DNA from 2 places in the Streptomyces sp. NPDC028305 genome. Region 1 is predicted to be linked to the other one. Evidence: riboswitches for the same ligand, from Rfam matches in the RefSeq annotation. Region 1 holds a riboswitch; the other holds the start of a gene.
What was found. A riboswitch is a leader RNA that binds a small molecule or an ion and turns the genes downstream of it on or off. The one in region 1 is predicted to bind cobalamin.
Positions count from the first base shown of each region.

Region 2: another riboswitch for cobalamin. It lies ahead of ACZ4WQ_RS00335 (cobalamin biosynthesis protein); the one in region 1 lies ahead of ACZ4WQ_RS18525 (ribonucleoside-diphosphate reductase subunit alpha).

Region 1 is NZ_JBVHTN010000004.1:497,087-506,764, reverse strand. Features, by position in the region: gene ACZ4WQ_RS18545 (DeoR/GlpR family DNA-binding transcription regulator) at 1-378, opposite strand, end outside; gene ACZ4WQ_RS18540 (histidine phosphatase family protein) at 375-1,124, opposite strand; gene ACZ4WQ_RS18535 (2-hydroxyacid dehydrogenase) at 1,235-2,284, shown strand; gene ACZ4WQ_RS18530 (FGGY family carbohydrate kinase) at 2,388-3,866, shown strand; cobalamin riboswitch at 4,187-4,309, shown strand; gene ACZ4WQ_RS18525 (ribonucleoside-diphosphate reductase subunit alpha) at 4,434-6,848, shown strand; gene ACZ4WQ_RS18520 (ribonucleotide-diphosphate reductase subunit beta) at 6,911-7,867, shown strand; gene def (peptide deformylase) at 7,954-8,583, opposite strand; gene ACZ4WQ_RS18510 (tetratricopeptide repeat protein) at 8,681-9,667, opposite strand.
Region 2 is NZ_JBVHTN010000001.1:66,343-76,020, forward strand. Features, by position in the region: gene abc-f (ribosomal protection-like ABC-F family protein) at 1-1,237, opposite strand, end outside; gene ACZ4WQ_RS00310 (hypothetical protein) at 1,440-2,903, opposite strand; gene ACZ4WQ_RS00315 (alpha/beta hydrolase) at 3,012-4,151, opposite strand; gene ACZ4WQ_RS00320 (class II aldolase/adducin family protein) at 4,329-4,964, opposite strand; gene ACZ4WQ_RS00325 (inorganic phosphate transporter) at 5,382-6,653, shown strand; gene ACZ4WQ_RS00330 (hypothetical protein) at 6,666-6,920, shown strand; cobalamin riboswitch at 7,125-7,259, shown strand; gene ACZ4WQ_RS00335 (cobalamin biosynthesis protein) at 7,403-8,485, shown strand; gene ACZ4WQ_RS00340 (cobyric acid synthase) at 8,482-9,678, shown strand, end outside.

The DNA of each region.
Region 1 (9,678 bases):
GGCGGCGTCGACGAGGAGCCGGGCCAGGGCGAGGGCGGTCGTGGAGTCGTCCAACATGATCGACATGCCGGGCTCGACCAGCTCCGCGGCGGCCGCGGCCACCGCCTCCTTCTCGGCCCGGTTCACGCCCATCCGGTAGTCCAGGCTGGACTCGAAGACCGACGACGGCAGCGCCGAGACCCCGCCCCGGAACTTGCGCACCACCCCGAGCCTGGCCAGCTCGTCCAGGTCCCGGTGCACGGTCATGAGGCTGACGCCGGCCAGCTCGGCGAGCTCGGCCGCGGTGGCGGTGGAGTGCGCCAGCACGTACTCGGTGATGGTCTGTCTGCGTGCGGCCTGGGAGCGGGGCGGGACGTCGGACGCGCCGGTCGTGGTCATGGGGCGGATTCTCCCCCACGGCCGGTGGACGCGTCCCCGGCGGGCGCGGCCCCCGTGGCCCCCGCGCTCGTGGCCGCCGCCCCCGTGGCCGCCGCGCTCGTGGCCACCGCCCCCGTGGCCCCCGCGCTCGTGGCCACCGCGCCCGTCGGTACGTTCAGCGAGCGCAGCGCCGTCCTCTCGCCTGCCACCTCGATCTCGCTCACCGCCGCGTTGTCCAGCCGCGGGAAGACCTGCCGGTAGCGGCCGACCGGGATGCCCAGCAGCGCGCACAGCGCCATCCGCAGCAGGGAGTTGTGCGCCACGACGAGCACCGTGCGGCCCGGGTGCGCGGCGGCCAGCCCGCGCAGGGCGGACGCGGCGCGGGCGGACGCGGCGCCCGGCGGTTCCGCGCCGGGGAAGGCGCCCGCTTCCGCGTCCGCCCGGAAGGCCCGTACGGCCGCCGGGTCCTCCGCCTCCATCTCGGCGATGGTGCGGCCCTCGCCCCAGCCGAAGTCGACCTCGCGCAGGTCCTCGACGATCTCGGGGACGAGCCCGAGCGCGTCCGCGGCCGGGCGCGCGGTGAGCCGGGCGCGGCTCAGCGGGGAGCAGGCCACCACGTTTACTTCGCGCCCCTTCACCCAATGGGCGAGCGCTTCCGCCTGCCGGAATCCCCGTTCCGTCAGGGCCACGTCCGAGATCCCGGCATACCGGTTCTCCGCGTGCCACACCGTCTCTCCATGGCGGACGAGCAGTAGGCGAGCCGTCACAGGACGCTTCCTCCCTTCGGCCCGCACGACGCGCGGGCCATTGCTTTGTCACGTCAACGATGTTAAATCTAGCGTCGCCTCTGTGATGGAACGCCGAAGAAAGGCCACCCATGCGTGTCCTCGCCGCCGGAGACCACTTCGTACGCCCCGACCTCATCATCGCCGCGCTCCGCGACGAGCCGGGGCTCGAGGACATCGACGTCGACGTCGCCGAGCTGACGCTGCCGTGGCCCCACGAGCCCTTCGGCCCGGTGGGCGGCCCGGCGAGCCGGGTGATCGAGGCCAGCGGCACCGAGGAGCAGCTGATCGAGGCGCTGGCCGGGGCCGAGGTGTGCGTGACGCAGATGGCGCCGTTCACCGCCGAGGTCTTCGCCGCCCGCCCCGAGCTGCGTATGGTCGCGGTCTCCCGCGGCGGCCCGGTCAACGTCGACCTGCCGGCCGCCACCCGCGCCGGCGTCGCCGTCAGCTTCGCGCCCGGCCGCAACGCCACCGCCGCCGCCGAGTTCGCGGTCGGCATGATGCTCGCCGCGATGCGCCGCATCCCGACGGCGGACGCCGAGCTGCGCGCCGGCCGCTGGCGCGGGGACTTCTACGCGTACGAGGAGGGCGGCATCGAGCTGGACGGCGCGACCGTCGGCCTGGTCGGCTACGGGGCCATCGGCCGGATCGTCGCCCGCGTGCTGCGCGCGTTCGGCGCCCGGGTGCTGATCGCCGACCCGTACACCGACCCCGAGACCGCCCGCGCGGACGGCGTCGTCCCGGTCGAGCTGGACGAACTCCTCGCCCGCTCCTCCGTGGTCAGCCTGCACGCCCGGCTCACCCCCGAGACCCAGGGGCTCATCGACGCCGACCGGATCGCCCGGATGCGGCCCGGCGCGGTGCTGGTGAACACCGCGCGCGGCGGCCTGCTCGACTACGCCCCGCTGCCCGAGGCGCTGCGCTCCGGCCGGCTCGGCGCCCTCGCCCTCGACGTGTACGACCTCGAACCGCCGCCCGCCGACTGGCCGCTGCACTCCGCGCCCAACGTCGTCACCACCCCGCACCTCGCCGGCGCCACCCGGCAGACCGCGCACCGCGCGGCCGCCATCACCGCCGCCGAGGTCGGCCGCTACGCCCGCGGCGAAAAGCTCGCCCACCCCGCGAACCAGCCCACGGGCTAGGAGGTGTCCGGCGGCAAGATCCGCCGGACAGGCCCAGCCCGGCCCCCGCACAACAGCCCCGCACAAACCCGCGCAGTCGACGCCCCCAAGGAGGGCCCACGTCATGAGCATCGTCCTCGGAGTCGACGTCGGCACCTCCGTCACCAAGGCCGTGGCCTTCGGCCGGGACGGCAGGTCCCTGGCGGCCGCCAGCCGTCCCAGCCGGCTCGACCGCCTGCCCGGCGGGCGGGTGGAGCAGGACCTGGAGGACGTGCTGCGCACGGTCGCCGAGGTGGTCCGCGAGGTGACCGCCGCCCTGGCCGCGAAGGGCCGGGAGGCCCCGGTGGCGCTCGCGCTCACCGGGCAGGGCGACGGGCTGTGGCTGCGCGACGCGGCGGGCCGCGCCGTGCGCCCGCCGATCTCCTGGATGGACGGCCGGGCGAACGACACCGTGGCCCGCTGGGGCGAGGACGGCACCATCCGCGACCTCTACCGGCTCACCGGCTCCGGGGTGTTCCCCGGCTGCCACGCGCCGCTGCTGCGCTGGCTGGCCGACCACGAGCCACAGGCCCTGGCGCGCGCGGAGGTCGCGGGCTACTGCGTGGACGCGGTGGCCCAGCGGCTCACCGGCGTCATCGGCGTGGACGCCTCGGACGCGTCCATGCCCTTCCTGGACGTGACCACACGCGCATACGTCCCCGATGCCCTGGAAGCGTGCGGAATCGCCGAATACGCCCGGCTGTTGCCGACGCCCGCCGCGCCCGGCACCGTCCTGCGGCTCGACGACGCGGGCGCGGAGCTGCTCGGGCTGCCGGCCGGACTGCCCGTCACGGCGGGCCCGTACGACCTCCCGGCCTGCGCGATCGGCAGCGGCGTGACGGAGGTGGGCGACGGGCTGCTGATCGTGGGCACCACGCTCGCCAGCCAGGTCCTCACCGACAGCGCGCGGATCGACCCGGCGGCCGACCCGGCGGGCATGTGGCTGTGCACGCCCGACCGGGACCGCTGGCTGCGCGGCATGCCCGCCATGGTGGGCACGGCGGCCCTGGAGTGGGTCCTGGAGTTCACCGGGGCGACCACCGCGGATCTGGAGACGCTGCTCGCCGACAGCCCGCCGGGGGCGCGCGGGGTCACCGCGCTGCCCTTCCTGTCGGACGCGGGCGAGCGCGCCCCGTTCGTGGAGCCCGCCGCGCGGGGCCGGTTGGACGGCCTGACCCTGGCCACGACCCGCGCGGACGCCGTCCGGGCCGCCTGCGAGGCCGTGGCGTACGCGGCACGCCACTGCCTGGAGGCCGCGGGGCTGAGCGCGACGCTCGCGGCCTGCGGGGGCGGCACCCGGTCCGCCGCCTGGACCCAGCTGTTCGCGGACGTCCTGGGGCGGCCGGTGCGGATCCCGGACGAGCCCGAGGTGGGGGCGCGCGGCGCGGTCGCGGTCGCCTGGCGCGCGTTGGGCGACCCGGTGGACGCGGCACAATGGCGAGCCGATTCGCGTACTGTCGTACCCGACGCGGAGCGCGCCGAGGCATACGAGCGCGGCTACGCGGACTACCGGGCCAGGCTGGCCCGTACCCTCGCGGAGTGGCGGGCAACGGCGCCCGCTTAAAGGCGACCCGGCGCCGCGCCGGGCCCGGCGCAGGCCCTTGCCGGGCCCCTGCCGGGCTCGCGCCCGACCGTCCGCGCCGGACCCGCACCGGGGCCGCGCCGGGGCCGTACCGGCCCCCTGCCGGCCTCTGCCGGGCCACCTCGGGGCACCTCGGGGCACGCCCCAGGGCCCGCGTCAGGCCTGTCTCGGGCCTGCGTCAGGCCTGTGCCAAGCGCGCGCCAAGACCGCGCCAAGTCCGGCACTGAATAGCACATTCGTACGAAACACTCCACCTCGCGACACAACATGTGGGGGCGCGTGCGCTCGCCACCACAAGATGTATGCTCATGCTCGCTGTCGCCGCAGGGGAATCCGGTGCGAATCCGGAACTGTCCCGCAACGGTGTACGCGTACGCTTTTGCGTACCCGCGAGTCCGAGGACCTGCCGACAGCCGTCTCATACGTCCGGGCCCCGCGGGTTGGGCCGATGGACGCTGTGCGGTATGCCCTTGGCGGTTTCGGCATGCCCGCACGCGCCCATCGCGTACCACCCGCCCGGCCCCCAGCCGAGCGAGGGAGAACACTTCAGTGACCATCGCGCCAGCCGATCCGGTTTCAGAGGCAGCGGCTACTCAGGCAGCGGACGACGCGCCCGGGACCGCCCTGCTGCGGACCCTGACGGAGCTCACCGCCGACCTGCCCGCCACCGACCCCGGCAAGGTCGCGGCCGCCGCCCTGCGCGGCCGCCATCCCGGCTCGGACGAGGCGGAGTTGCGCACCCTCGCGACCGAGGCGGCGGCCGGTCTGATCGCCGAAGAACCCGAGTACTCGAAGCTCGCCGCGCGGCTGCTGACCCTCGCCATCGCGGAGGAGGCGGCCGGGCAGGGCGCGGTCTCCTTCTCCGCCTCGGTGGCCGTGGGCCACCGCGAGGGCCTGATCGCGGACGGCACGGCCGAGTTCGTGACCGCCCACGCCGCCCGCCTGGACGCGCTGGTCGAGCGGGCGCTGGCCGACGGCGCCGACGACCGCTTCGGCTACTTCGGGCTGCGCACCCTCCACAGCCGCTATCTGCTCCGCCACCCGATCACCCGCCAGGTGATCGAGACCCCGCAGCACTTCCTGCTGCGGGTGGCCTGCGGGCTGGCCGAGGACCACTCGGAGCGGGCGCTGGACGACGTCGCCGAGCTGTACCGGCTCACCAGCACACTGTCCTACCTGCCCAGCTCCCCCACGCTGTTCAACTCCGGCACCCGCCACCCGCAGATGTCGTCCTGCTATCTGCTGGACTCGCCGCTGGACGAGCTGGACTCGATCTACAACCGCTACCACCAGGTCGCGCGGCTCTCCAAGCACGCGGGCGGCATCGGCCTGTCCTACTCGCGCATCCGCGCCCGCGGTTCGCTGATCCGCGGCACCAACGGCCACTCCAACGGCATCGTGCCGTTCCTGCGCACCCTCGACGCCTCCGTCGCCGCCGTCAACCAGGGCGGCCGGCGCAAGGGCGCGGCCTGTGTGTACCTGGAGACCTGGCACGCGGACATCGAGGAGTTCCTGGAGCTTCGGGACAACACGGGCGAAGAGGCCCGCCGCACCCACAACCTCAACATCGCGCACTGGATCCCGGACGAGTTCATGCGCCGGGTGGAGGCCGACGCCGACTGGTCGCTGTTCTCGCCGGTCGACGCGCCCGCGCTGGTCGACCTGTGGGGCGAGGAGTTCGACGCCGCGTACCGGAAGGCCGAGGCGGACGGGCTGGCCGTCAAGACCGTCCCGGCGCGCCAGCTGTACGCCCGGATGATGCGCACCCTCGCGCAGACCGGCAACGGCTGGATGACCTTCAAGGACGCCGCCAACCGCACCGCCAACCAGACCGCCGAGCCCGGCCGGGTCGTGCACTCCTCCAACCTGTGCACCGAGATCCTGGAGGTCACGGACGACGGCGAGACGGCCGTGTGCAATCTGGGCTCGGTCAACCTGGCCGCGCACCTGGGCAAAGACGGCGGCGCCGGGGAAGAAGTAATGGACTGGGAGCGGCTGGACGCGACCGTCCGCACCGCCGTCACCTTCCTCGACCGCGTGGTGGACATCAACTTCTACCCGACCGAGGAGGCCGGGGCGTCCAACTCCCGCTGGCGCCCGGTGGGCCTGGGCCTGATGGGCCTCCAGGACGTCTTCTTCCGGCTGCGGCTGCCCTTCGACTCGCCCGAGGCGCAAGCGCTGTCCACCCAGATCTCCGAGCGCATCATGCTCGCGGCGTACGAGGCGTCCTGCGCCCTCGCCGAGCGCCACGGCCCGCACCCGGCCTGGTCCGCCACCCGCACCGCGCGCGGTGTGCTGCACCCGGACCACTACACGGACGCGGTGGCGACCTGGCCCGAGCGGTGGGCAGCGCTGCGCGAGCGGATGGCCAAGTCCGGGATGCGGAACTCGCTCCTCCTGGCCATCGCGCCGACCGCCACCATCGCCTCGATCGCGGGCGTCTACGAGTGCATCGAGCCGCAGGTCTCCAACCTCTTCAAGCGCGAGACGCTCAGTGGTGAGTTCCTCCAGGTCAACTCCTACCTGGTGAACGACCTGAAGAAGCTCGGCGTGTGGGACGCCCAGAGCCGTGAGGCGCTGCGCGAGTCCAACGGCTCGGTCGAGGACTTCTCCTGGGTGCCCGAGGACGTACGCCGGCTGTACCGGACGGCGTGGGAGATCCCGCAGCGCGCCCTGATCGACATGGCCGCCGCCCGCACCCCGTACCTCGACCAGAGCCAGTCGCTGAACCTCTTCATGGCCTCGCCCACCATCGGCAAGCTCAGCTCGATGTACGCGTACGCCTGGAAGCGCGGCATCAAGACCACGTACTACCTGCGCTCGCGCCCGGCGACCCGGATCGCCCAGTCGGCCCGCGCGGCCGCCCCCGCCACCGTGCCCATCCCCACTCAGCAGGCGCCCGTCGACCCCGAGGTCATCGCCTGCTCCCTGGAGAACCCCGAGTCCTGCGAGGCCTGCCAGTGACCACCGCCCCCGAACGCGTCAAGAACCTCCTGGACCCCGGGTTCGAGCTGACCCTGCGGCCGATGCGGTACCCGGACTTCTACGACCGCTACCGCGACGCGATCAAGAACACCTGGACCGTGGAGGAGGTCGACCTCCACTCGGACGTGGCCGACCTCGCCAAGCTCTCCCCCGGCGAGCAGCACCTGATCGGCCGCCTGGTCGCCTTCTTCGCGACCGGTGACTCGATCGTGGCGAACAACCTGGTGCTCACCCTCTACAAGCACATCAACTCGCCCGAGGCGCGGCTGTATCTGTCCCGGCAGCTGTTCGAGGAGGCCGTGCACGTCCAGTTCTATCTGACGCTGCTGGACACCTACCTCCCCGACCCGGACGACCGGGCCGCCGCGTTCGCCGCGGTGGAGAACATCCCGTCGATCAGGGAGAAGGCGGAGTTCTGCTTCCGCTGGATCGACTCGGTCGACAAGATCGACCGGCTGGAGACCAAGGAGGAGCGCCGCCGCTTCCTCCTCAACCTGATCTGCTTCGCGGCGTGCATCGAGGGCCTGTTCTTCTACGGCGCCTTCGCGTACGTCTACTGGTTCCGCTCCCGCGGCCTGCTGCACGGCCTGGCGACGGGCACCAACTGGGTGTTCCGCGACGAGACCATGCACATGAACTTCGCGTTCCAGGTGGTGGACACGGTCCGCGAGGAGGAGCCCGAGCTCTTCGACGACGAACTCCAGCAGCAGGTCACCGACATGCTGCGGGAGGCCGTCGAGGCCGAGCTCCAGTTCGCCCGCGACCTGTGCGGCGACGGGCTGCCGGGTATGAACACCGAGTCGATGCGCGAGTATCTGGAGTGCGTCGCCGACCAGCGGCTCGCCCGGCTGGGCTTCGCCCCGGTCTACGGCTCGGAGAACCCGTTCTCCTTCATGGAGCTTCAGAACGTCCAGGAGCTGACCAACTTCTTCGAGCGCCGCGCCTCCGCGTACCAGGTGGCGGTCGAGGGCTCGGTCTCCTTCGACGACGACTTCTGAGCCGCTTCTGATGCAAACCCGGCATACGGCGCGGCGCCCCTGGGATCTCCCGGGGGCGCCGCGCCGTATGTATGCCCTGTCGGGCGTCAGTCGTTGGGCACCGTCTCGTAGCGCGGCGTGCCCTCCGCCATCTGCCGCAGCGCGTCCTTACGGTCGCGCTTGGAGAGGCGGTCGATGTAGAGACGGCCATAGAGGTGGTCCGTCTCGTGCTGGAGGCAGCGCGCGAAGTAGCCGGTGCCCTGGACCGCGATCGGCTTGCCCTGGGCGTCCTGGCCGCGCACCACCGCGTAGTCGGGGCGGGCCAGCGCGGCGTAGGCGGTGGGCACCGACAGACAGCCCTCGTTGGAGTCGTCCAGCACCCGGCGGTCGGCCGGGAGCTCGTCCAGCACCGGGTTGCAGACCACGCCCACATGGCGGACGCCGTCGTCGTCCGGGCAGTCGTAGACGAAGACCTTCAGGTCGACGCCGATCTGGTTGGCGGCCAGGCCCACGCCCTCGGCCGCCTTCTGGCTGGCGAACATGTCGTCGATCAGCGCGGCCAGCTTGTCGTCGAACTCGGTGACGTCCTGGCACTCCTTGTGCAGCACCGGATTGCCGACGACCGTGATCGGGCGGGCCGTGCCGCGCTCGCGATACGCGCGCTCGCGCTCCTCACAGTCCTCCGTGTCCACGATGAACTCGTCGTCCACCCGCTGCTCAGTCCCTTGCTGCGCCATCGTCCGCCGCACGCCTTCCTCAAAACCGCCACTCGTCGCCCTACAGGGTAACGGCCGCACCCCAGGTCGTAAGGCCCGCGACGGATGAGCGGGTATGTCAGCAGACCTCTTCCAGGTCCCGCCACTCACGGGTGTCCGGGCTGTCCGCGACCCAGCCGTCCAGCAGCCCCCGCACCAGCCCGCTCGGCGCGGCGATCCCGCACTCCCGCTCCGCCACCCACAGCGAGCCCGAGCCCGCCATGCGGTGCCCCAGCGGGCCGGGCTGGCCGGGCTCGCTGTGGTCGTGCGGGTCCAGGTGCTCGCCCTCGCCCTCGTCGCTGGGCATCCGGCTCTCCGAGCAGGAGCGGCACAGCAGCCGCACCGAGGACGACCAGTCCTCGGCGGCGAAGCCCGCGTCCGCCGCGAGCCGCTCCAGGGCGTCCCGGTCGGCCTCCGTCGCGGCCTCCAGCAGCACCACCCAGGTCGGCACCGGGGACGGCGCCCACAGCTCGATCTCGTCGAAGACCGGATACGCGGGGCCGGCGGAGGTGACGCGCTCGCCGTGCGGAACGCCGTCGTGCAGCACCACCTCGCCCCAGCGCCGCCCGGAGGACGGCAGCGGGATGGACAGCACCTCGATCCGGGCCGGGTCGAGCCGGCGGCCCCAGACGACCTCGGACTCGCCCTCCGGCGACAGCCGCACGGCCGCGCTGCCCAGCTCCATGCCCAGCGGCTCACCGGACGCGGAGGCCTCGCCCGGCACCTTCAGGCCGTACGCCTGCCAGGCGCGGCGCGCCAGCGGCCAGTCCTGGAGAGCGGTGGCGGCGATCCCCACGTTCCACCAGTCCGGGGCGCCGGTCTCGCGGTCCAGCAGCGCGACCGCGCGCAACCCCGCCGCGCGCGCCTGCTCCCAGTCGTGCCGGAACTTGTGCAGCAGCGCCAGGTTGAACCAGGACTCCGACAGCCACGGTTCCAGGTCGGCGGCGCGGGTCAGCAGAGCTCCCGCGTCCTCGTACCGGCCGTCTCCGATGAGCGTGAACGCGCGGTCCGTGGCCTGCCGCCATGACGCGGACGGCCGGTGCCGCACCTTGCCGAAGATCTTCACCATTCCCGCCT
Region 2 (9,678 bases), on a different contig from region 1:
CCGAGCGCATGTTCTCCAGGACCGTGCGGTCCGGGTCGAGCGTCTCGTGCTCCTGCGCGTAGTAGCCGAGCTTCAGGCCGTGTCCGGGGGTGACCTGGCCGGTGTCCGGCTTCTCGACCCCGGCCAGCAGCCGCAGCAGGGTCGTCTTGCCCGCGCCGTTGAGCCCCAGGATGACCACCCGCGAGCCCCGGTCCACGGCCAGGCCGACATCGGTGAAGATCTCCAGCGAGCCGTACGACTTGGACAGCCCCTCGGCGGCCAGCGGCGTCTTGCCGCACGGGGCGGGGTCCGGGAAGCGCAGCTTGGCCACCTTGTCGGACTGCCGCACCGCCTCGAGGCCGGAGAGCAGCTTCTCGGCGCGGCGGGCCATGTTCTGCGCGGCCACCGTCTTGGTGGCCTTGGCGCGCATCTTGTCCGCCTGGGAGTTCAGCGCCGCGGCCTTCTTCTCGGCGTTGGCCCGCTCCCGCTTGCGGCGCTTCTCGTCGGCCTCGCGCTGGGCCTGGTAGAGCTTCCAGCCCATGTTGTAGACGTCGATCACCGAGCGGTTGGCGTCCAGGTAGAAGACCTTGTTGACGACCGTCTCGACCAGGTCCACGTCGTGGGAGATGACGATGAAGCCGCCGCGGTAGGTCTTCAGGTAGTCCCGCAGCCAGATGATGGAGTCGGCGTCGAGGTGGTTGGTCGGCTCGTCCAGGAGCAGGACGTCGGAGTCCGAGAAGAGGATGCGGGCCAGCTCGACCCGGCGGCGCTGACCGCCGGAGAGCGTATGCAGCGGCTGGCCGAGCACGCGGTCCGGCAGCCCGAGGCTGGCGGCGATGGTCGCGGCCTCCGCCTCGGCGGCGTAACCGCCCTTGGTGAGGAACTCGGTCTCCAGCCGCTCGTACTTTTTCATCGCGCGCTCGCGGGTGGCGCCCTTGCCGTTCGCCATCCGGTCCTCGTTCTCGCGCATCTTGCGCAGCACCGAGTCCAGCTCGCGGGCGGACAGGATGCGGTCGCGCGCCAGGACGTCGAGGTCGCCGGTGCGCGGGTCCTGGGGCAGATAGCCGACCTCGCCGGAGCGGGTGATGGTGCCGGCGGCCGGGATGCCCTCACCGGCCAGGCACTTGGTGAGGGTGGTCTTGCCCGCGCCGTTACGGCCGACGAGGCCGATGCGGTCGCCCTTGGCGACGCGGAAGGAGGCGGACTCGATGAGGATACGGGCGCCGGCGCGCAACTCGATGCCAGAGGCGGTGATCACGGGAATTACTCCAGGGCAGGGGGACGGCTGGACGGACGGGCGAAAGCGGCCGACGCCGTCTAATGCACGAGGAGAATTGCCATGCGGATTAGTTTAGCGGTGCCCGCAAGCGATTTTTCCCGGCCTGTCCACCACGCGGACCGCCCCGACCGCCCCGCCTATGTGTTCGCCGCCCACACCCCTCGGGCGCCGCCCGGCCTCCTCAGGCGCCGCCCGTGTGCACCTGGAAGGCCGCGCGGCGCACCGCCTTGGCGAGGGCCGGGTCGGGGTGGGCGGCGGCCAGCGCGACCAGGACGTGCACGGTGCGGGGGTGGCCCACGGCCCGTACCTCCTCGAGCAGCGCCGGGACCGTGCCCTGCACGGCGGACTCCAGATGGCGCACCAGCATCGGGCTCTCGCCGTGGTCGGCGACGGCGGCGGCCGTGTCCACCCACAGCCAGGTGGCCTCCTCACGGGTGAGCACGTCCATCGCGTCCTCCGGGTCGGCCCCCTCGTGCTCGGCCAGCCACAGCAGCGCGTACGGGCGCAGCGCGGACTCGTCGACCACGGCCCGCACGGTGGGCTCGGCGGGCGCCCCGACCACGCGCAGCGCCTCGAAGGCCAGCCCGCGCAGCAGCGCGTCGTCGCCGCGCGCGGCCTCGATGAGCTCGGTCACGGCGCTGCCGACGGGGCGGGCGGCGAGCCACGCCCGGTACTCGGCGCGGGCCGGGCCGGGGGTCAGGCCCGCGCAGCCGCGCAGCATGTCGGCGGCGGGCTGCTCGATGTTCCCGGCGGGGCTCTGGGCGGCGACGCAGATCTGCTCCAGCTTGAGCCACACCGCCCAGTTGCCGAGCGCGCTGAGCACGGCCTCGCGCTCGTCGGCCCCGTCCCTCCGGACCGCCTCGTCCGCGGCCTCCTGGGGGCCGTCGAGCACCTCGAGTGCGCCCACGGAGGCGAGTGCGTCCAGGGCCCAGTCGAGCAGCGTCTCCAGGTCGGGGGCGCCCGGCGCCGCGGCGAGCGCGGTGTCCTCGGGTCCTGAGGCGGGCGGGGCGTCGTCCGGGCCGGGGGCGGGCGCGGGGCCGTACGGCACCTCGCACCGCTCGGTGCGCAGCTCGGCGACGCGCTGCCTGAGCATGTCCAGGAGCGTCGCGACCTGCACCGGACCGGCCGACAGCTGAAGCAGGGACAGCAGCTGCGGCAGCGCCTCGACGACCTCGGCGACGGCCGTGGGCTCGGCCGTGAGCGGGGCCGGGCGGGCCAGGGACCAGGCGTCGAGCAGCGCGACCCAGCCGCGCAGCACCGCGCTGTCGTCGCTGTCCCAGGCGCGCAGCCGCCAGCCGGGGCGGGCGATGCCGCCGTGCAGCTCGATCAGGCCGACCAGACGGGCCCGGTCCCAGTCCGCCCGGACCTGTTCGGGTGGGACTCCCAGCGCGGCGGCCGCCTCGGCGACCGCCTCGGCGGAGAGCACGCCCGGGGCGCCGTGCCGGCTCGCGGCCCAGCGGGAGATCAGGACGGCCCCGGCGAGTCCCGTTCGGGCCTGCCGGGCCAGCTCCGTGGGCGGCGGAGTGCCCTCGGGCGGGCGGGGCGCCGGTCGGGAGCCTCGGTTCGGCACGGCCCGGCGGGCCGTGGCCATCGGCCGCTGGCGGACGAGTCGGAGCCGGGAGTCGCGCGGAGTACGGGACGTCACGGGAGCAGTCTCGCCCGTGACGGCCCGAAAGCCCAATCGGCACCCGTACGGCGGTTGCCGCCGCAGGTCGTGGCGGTCCGGCCGAGCCCGCCGAAAAACGGCCGCGCCTCACATCAGCGGCATCAGGAAGCGGCCCAGCATCTCCTCGTACCTCTCGGGGTCCGCGTTCCACATCGCGGCGTGCGGGGCTTGGCGGACCGGGTGAAGGGTGACCAGTTCCGAGTGGCGCCGCGCGAGTTCGCGCGAGGCGGACCAGGGGGCGATGGCGTCGTCGGGGCCGTGCATGACCAGCGTCGGCACCTTCAGCCGGTCCAGGTCGTCGGTCACGGCCGCGCCCGTCCCGGGCTGCCCGTCGTACGGCCCGGCCCGCCCCTCGGCGGCCCTGATCGCGAGCGGCAGCAGCGCGGAGGGGATGCGCCGGGCCGAGGCGAGCGCCCGCAGCGTGGCGTGCCGGTCGAGCACCGGCGAGTCCAGGACGAGCCCGCCGATCCGGTCCCGCAGCGCGGAGTTCACGGCGACGCGCAGGGCCATGGTGGCGCCGATGGACCAGCCGTACAGAATGATCCGCTCCGCGCCGTAGCGCACCGCGTAGCGGATGGCGGCGTCCAGGTCGCGCCACTCGGTGTCGCCGAGGTGTCCGATGCCGTCCTCGGGGCGGGGGGCGCCCGGGTCGCCGCGGTAGGTGATGTCGAGCACGGGGAACCGCCGCCGGTGCAGAAACGGCATGAGCGCCATGGGGTGCTCGCGGGTGGTGCCGAGGCCGTGCACGGTGATCACCCAGGACAGCCGGTCGCCGGGGACGAACCAGGCGGGCAGCGCGCCGAGTTCGCCGGGCACGTCGACGTCGGCGTGGTCGAGCCCGAGCGCGTCTTGCGGATTGCCGATGTACACCTGCGGGGTGAACCGCACCCGGGTGCCGGGGGCCAGGGTGCCGTGGGTCACCCGCTCCAGGCGGCGGACCACGCAGTCCGCGGGGTGCGGGGCGTCCTCGACGACGGGCCCGACGACGGCGTGGCAGCCGGCGCCGGCGAGGCCGTACGTGCCGGGGCGCAGCGAGGCGAGGCTGCGGGTGAGGGTGATCCGGCCGGCGTCGGTGGAGTGCACGGTGAGCGGCGGGTCGTGCGGCAGGGGCCGGTCGGGGCGTGGCTTGAGGGCAGCGTCGCTGGCGTACCGCCCGGCCGCCACCGCGGCCGCGCCGACACTGAGCATCGTGGTGGCGGCCACAACCGCCTTCGTCCGCTGGCGCATCCCTACCCAGTGTGGGCGGAGAGGGCGCCGCGGGCCAGCGGGCGTGCCCGGCCGGGTGATCGGCATGCCTGTCCGGGGGGCCGGGACCTGCGATGTCGTGCGGTGCGCGGTGAGCCTGCCCGCTTCCGGGACGCGACCGGGCCCGGCGGCCGCGCCCTGGCTGCCCGGGCCCGGGACTCAGCGGGTCTGGCCGTAACCGCGGAGCTTGTCCGCGGCGCGGCGCAGTTCGTCGGGCGGCAGGAGGGTCGGGGTGCGGCCGGGGACGGCGGCCGCGGTGAGCCAGACCCGGCACATCCACTCCAGCTGGGCGGTCCGGTCGTACGCCTGGTCCAGCGTGGCGCCGTGGACGACGGTGCCGTGGTTGCGCAGCAGACAGCCACTGCGGTCGCGGAGCGCGTCGAGCATCTTCCGGGCCAACTCGTCCGTGCCGTAGAGGGCATAGCCCGCGACGCGCACCGGGCCACCGAGCGCGCCGGTCATGTAGTGGATCGCCGGAACCTCGTCGACCAGGGTGGAGACCGCCGTGGCGTGCACCGCGTGGGTGTGGACGACGGCCGCGGCGTCGGTGTGGCGGTAGACCGCGAGGTGCATGGGCAGCTCGCTGGTGGGGGCCAGCTCGCCGAGCACCTGACGCCCCTCCAGGTCGACGCCGACCGCGTCGCCCGGGCCGAGCCGGTCGTACGGGACGCCGCTCGGGGTCACCAGCACGGTGTCGCCGACCCGGGCCGAGACATTGCCGGAGGTGCCGACGACCAGGCCGTCGGCGACCGTCCTGCGGGCCGTCTCCACCACCCGCTCCCAGGCCTCCGCCAAGTCCCGCTGGTCCCGGGCCTCCCCTGGGTCCGGTCGCTCCCCGGGCCCCGTCGGCCGTGCGGTCTCCGGCTCCGTCACGATGCCTCACCTCCGGGCGCCGATCATGGCAGGCGAGGCATCCTGTACGCATCAGGGAGGGGCCGGGGGATCATCGGCGCCGCCTTCGCGCAGGCGCGTCACCCCTGAGCCCACCTCAGTTCACCTCCCGTTCACCCCATGTCCTTACGGTCGTGGTGCATGCTTCGGCTGTCGCACTGATTGCCCGGGTGTGCACCCCTTCCCCTCCCCTGGGAGGGGATTTCTGACGTGGCTGCCTCGGTGGCCTCACGACGGCCAAGATGCACCACGGAATGTAGCCATCCTGCGACGCTCCGTGTCACGAAGTTCGGGGATCGCATTCCCCCACGAAGGAGTTCGATGGAACACATCACGCTTCTCATTGGGATCGTGATCGTCACGGCATTGGTGTTCGACTTCACGAACGGCTTCCACGACACGGCCAACGCCATGGCCACCACCATCTCCACGGGAGCTCTCAGCCCCCGGATCGCGGTCGCGATGTCGGCGGCCCTCAATCTCGTCGGCGCGTTCCTCTCCGTGGAGGTCGCCAAGACGATCTCCGGAGGGATCATCGACGAGGGCGCGGGGATCCAGCCCGAAGTGATCTTCGCGGGTCTGGTCGGCGCGATCGTCTGGAACCTGCTGACCTGGCTGGCCGGGCTGCCCTCCAGCTCCTCGCACGCCCTCTTCGGCGGCCTCATCGGCGCCACCCTGGTCTCCGTCGGCATGGACGGGGTCAACAGCGACAAGATCGTCATGAAGGTCCTGATCCCCGCCGTGGCCGCGCCGGTCGTGGCCGGCGTCGCCGCCCTGGTCGCGACCCGGCTCACCTACCGGCTGGCCCGCGACCGCGACCCCCAGGACACCGCGAAGGGCTACCGCGCCGGGCAGATCGCCTCGGCCGCGCTGGTCTCCCTCGCCCACGGCACCAACGACGCCCAGAAGACCATGGGTGTGATCACCCTGGCGCTGATCACGGGCGGCGTGATCGTCCCCGACTCCGACCCGCCGCTGTGGGTCATCGTCGCCGCGGGGCTGGCCATCGCGCTCGGTACGTACCTGGGCGGCTGGCGCATCATCCGCACCATGGGCAAGGGCATCACCGACATCCAGCCGCCGCAGGGCTTCGCCGCCCAGACCGGCGCCGCGACCGTCATCCTCGCCTCCTCCCACATCGGCTTCGCCCTCTCCACCACCCAGGTCTGCTCCGGCGCCGTGATGGGCGCGGGCGTCGGCCGCAAGGGCGGTGTGGTGCGCTGGTCCACCGCGGGCCGCATGGTCCTCGCCTGGGTGCTCACCCTGCCCGCCGCGGGCCTCGTCGCGGGCGGCGCGGCGCTGCTGGCGGACCAGGGCGACTGGGGCGTCACGACGGTCGCCGTGCTCGCGGTCGCCGCCTGCGCCGCGATCTGGGCGGCCTCGCGCCGCAAGCCCGTCGACCACACCAACGTCAACGACAGCACCGATGCCGGGGCGGCGCCGGCCGAGCCGGTGGGCGTCGTCACCGCCGCCCTCCAGTCCGTGGCCCCGCCGCCCGCCGGGCCGGTGGCCCCCGCCCCCGTCTCCTCCCCCGCCTCCTCCCCCTCCGCCACCCCGGCCGGCGCCTCCGCCGCCACCGGCAGCACCAGCTAAGGAAGTAACGCGATGAGCATCGACTGGGCGGCTCTCGGCCAGGTCTTCGGCGTCAGCCTCGTGGTGACCGTCGGCTTCGTGGGCGTCTTCACCCTCGGCATCCTCGGCGCCTCCCGCAAGCCCCAGCAGGCCGAGGCGGGCCAGGACACCGCCGCGGCCCCGGCGGGCGCCGGCGCCGGCATCGGCCCGGCGCGCGCCGCCGCGTACGCCTGCTTCGCGCTGTGCGCGGCGACGGTGGCGTACGGCATCAATCTGATCGTGGCCTGACGGCCTGAACCCGCACGGCTCGGCCGTGTTCCCGCAGTAGCCACGGCCGCCGGGCCGGGCCGCGCCGACCAGCGCGGACCCGCCCGGCGGCCGTGGCGTGCGTGGCGCGTGTGGGCCTCGGCACACTCGCGCATCCCGGGGCATTCGCGAGTTGACGGCCATTCGCCGCCCATGGTGGACTTCCGGAGCCAAACGGCGGCAGGAGAGGAAGCCGGTGAGAATCCGGCGCGGTCCCGCCACTGTCACCGGGGAGCGCTCTCCCATCGCACGCACAAGTCACGGTCTCCGTACGGAGGCTGGAAGACCGGGAGAAGCGCGGATCCGGGAGCCAGGAGACTCTCACCGCCGGTCACGTCGAACCAGGGCGCGGACCCTGAGTGAGGACATACCGCCATGCCCGGCACCGCCATGCCGCCGACGCCGACCCGCCCGCGGCCCGAACTCCACGCCCCGACGCGCCGAGGCACGACGGCGGACTGACGATGGGTGCCGATCACGCCTCGTACGCGTGCGGCGCCGCCCTCGGCTTCCTCGGCGACCTCGCCACGGGCGATCCGCGCCGCGGCCACCCCGTGGCCGCGTTCGGGCGCGCCGCCCTGGCCGTCGAGCGGCTGCTGTGGCGCGACCACCGCGGATCCGGGGCCCTGTACGCCGCGCTGTGCGCGGGCGGCGCGGCCGCGGGGGCCGCGCTTTCGGTGCGCGCCGTACGGGCTTTGGGCAACGACTCCTCGGGGGTCCCCTCCCGCGCCGCGCACACCGTACTGACCGCCGCCGCCACCTGGGCCGTGCTCGGCGGGACCACGCTGGGCCGGGAGGCGCGGGCCGTCGGCGGCGCGCTGGCCGCCGGGGACCTGGACGCCGCCCGGCGGCGGCTGCCGCACCTGTGCGGCCGCGACCCGCAGGCGCTGGACGAGCGGCAGATCGCGCGCGCGGTCGTCGAGTCGGTCGCCGAGAACACCTCGGACGCCGTCGTGGGCGCGCTGGTGTGGGGGGCCGTCGGCGGGGTGCCCGGCCTGGTCGGCTTCCGGGCCGTCAACACCCTGGACGCGATGGTCGGCCACAAGTCGTCGCGCTACCGGCGGTTCGGCTGGGCCGCGGCCCGGCTGGACGACCTCGCCGGCTGGCCCGGCGCACGGCTCACCGCGACGCTGGCCACCCTGGCCGGGCCCGACCCGCGCGGCGCGCGGCGCGCCTGGCTCCGCGACGGCCACCGTCATCCGAGCCCCAACGCGGGCCCCGTGGAGGCCGCGTTCGCGGGCGCGCTCGGCGTACGGCTGGGCGGCACTCTCGCGTACGGCGGCCGCGTTGAGCACCGGCCGGTGCTCAACCCCGGCGGGCGGGCGGTGAAGGCCGCCGACATCGAGCGCGCGGTACGGCTGTCGCGGCGCGTCGGCGCCCTGGCGCTCGGCGTGTCCGTCGGGGCCCGGCTGGCGGTGGGGGCGGCGCTGGGGCCGTCCCGTGCCCCACATGGCGCGCTCGCCCGCTGGGCACGGTCCTTGCGGGCGGACGGACCCGGACCGGGCAGGACGGCGCGGCCCGCGGCCGCGGGGAGGGATGGCATATGAGCGGCATACCCAGCAGGGGCGGCGGCGGCCTGCTCGTCGCGGGCACCACTTCGGACGCGGGCAAGAGCGTCGTCACGGCCGGGATCTGCCGATGGCTCAGCCGTAAGGGCGTCAGCGTCGCGCCGTTCAAGGCGCAGAACATGTCGCTCAACTCCTTCGTGACCCGCGACGGCGCGGAGATCGGCCGCGCCCAGGCCATGCAGGCCGCGGCGGCGCGCGTCGAGCCGAGCGCGCTGATGAACCCGGTGCTCCTCAAGCCGGGCAGCGACCGCAGCAGCCAGGTGGTGCTGCTGGGCAGGCCGGTGGGCGAGCTGAGCGCGCGCGGGTATTTCGGGGGGTCTGGGGGGGCGTCCCCCGGGGAAAAGCAGCACTCAGGGCGCCAGGAGACGCTGCTGGGCACCGTCACCGAGTGCCTGGCCGAGCTGCGGCGCACACACGACGCGGTGATCTGCGAGGGCGCGGGCAGCCCCGCCGAAATCAACCTGCGCCGCACCGACATCGTCAACCTGGGTCTCGCCCGGGCCGCCCGGCTGCCGGTCGTCGTGGTCGGGGACATCGACCGCGGCGGCGTCTTCGCGTCGTTCTTCGGCACGACCGCGCTGCTCTCCGAGGCCGACCAGCGGCTCGTCGCGGGCTATCTGGTGAACAAGTTCCGCGGCGATGTGACCCTGCTGGAGCCGGGCCTGGAGATGCTGCGCGGCCTGACCGGCCGCCCGACCATGGGCGTGCTGCCGTACGCGCACGGGCTCGGCATCGACGAGGAGGACGGCCTGCGTGTCTCGCTGCGCGGGACGGTGCGCGAGAGCGTCGTCGCGCCGCCGCACGGCGCGGACATCCTGCGGGTCGCGGTCGCCGCGGTGCCGCTCATGTCGAACTTCACGGACGTGGACGCGCTGGCCGCGGAGCCGGGCGTGGTCGTGCGGTTCGTGGACCGGCCGGAGGAGCTGACCGACGCCGACCTGGTGGTGCTGCCCGGCACCCGCGGGACCGTACGGGCCCTGGAGTGGCTGCGCGAGCGCGGGCTGGCGGCGGCGATCGCGCGGCGGGCCGCCGAGGGCCGCCCGGTGCTGGGCATCTGCGGCGGCTTCCAGATGCTCGGCGAGCGCATCGAGGACGAGGTCGAGTCGCGGGCCGGGACGGTCGAGGGGCTGGGGCTGCTGCCCGTACGGGTGCGGTTCGCGGTGCACAAGACC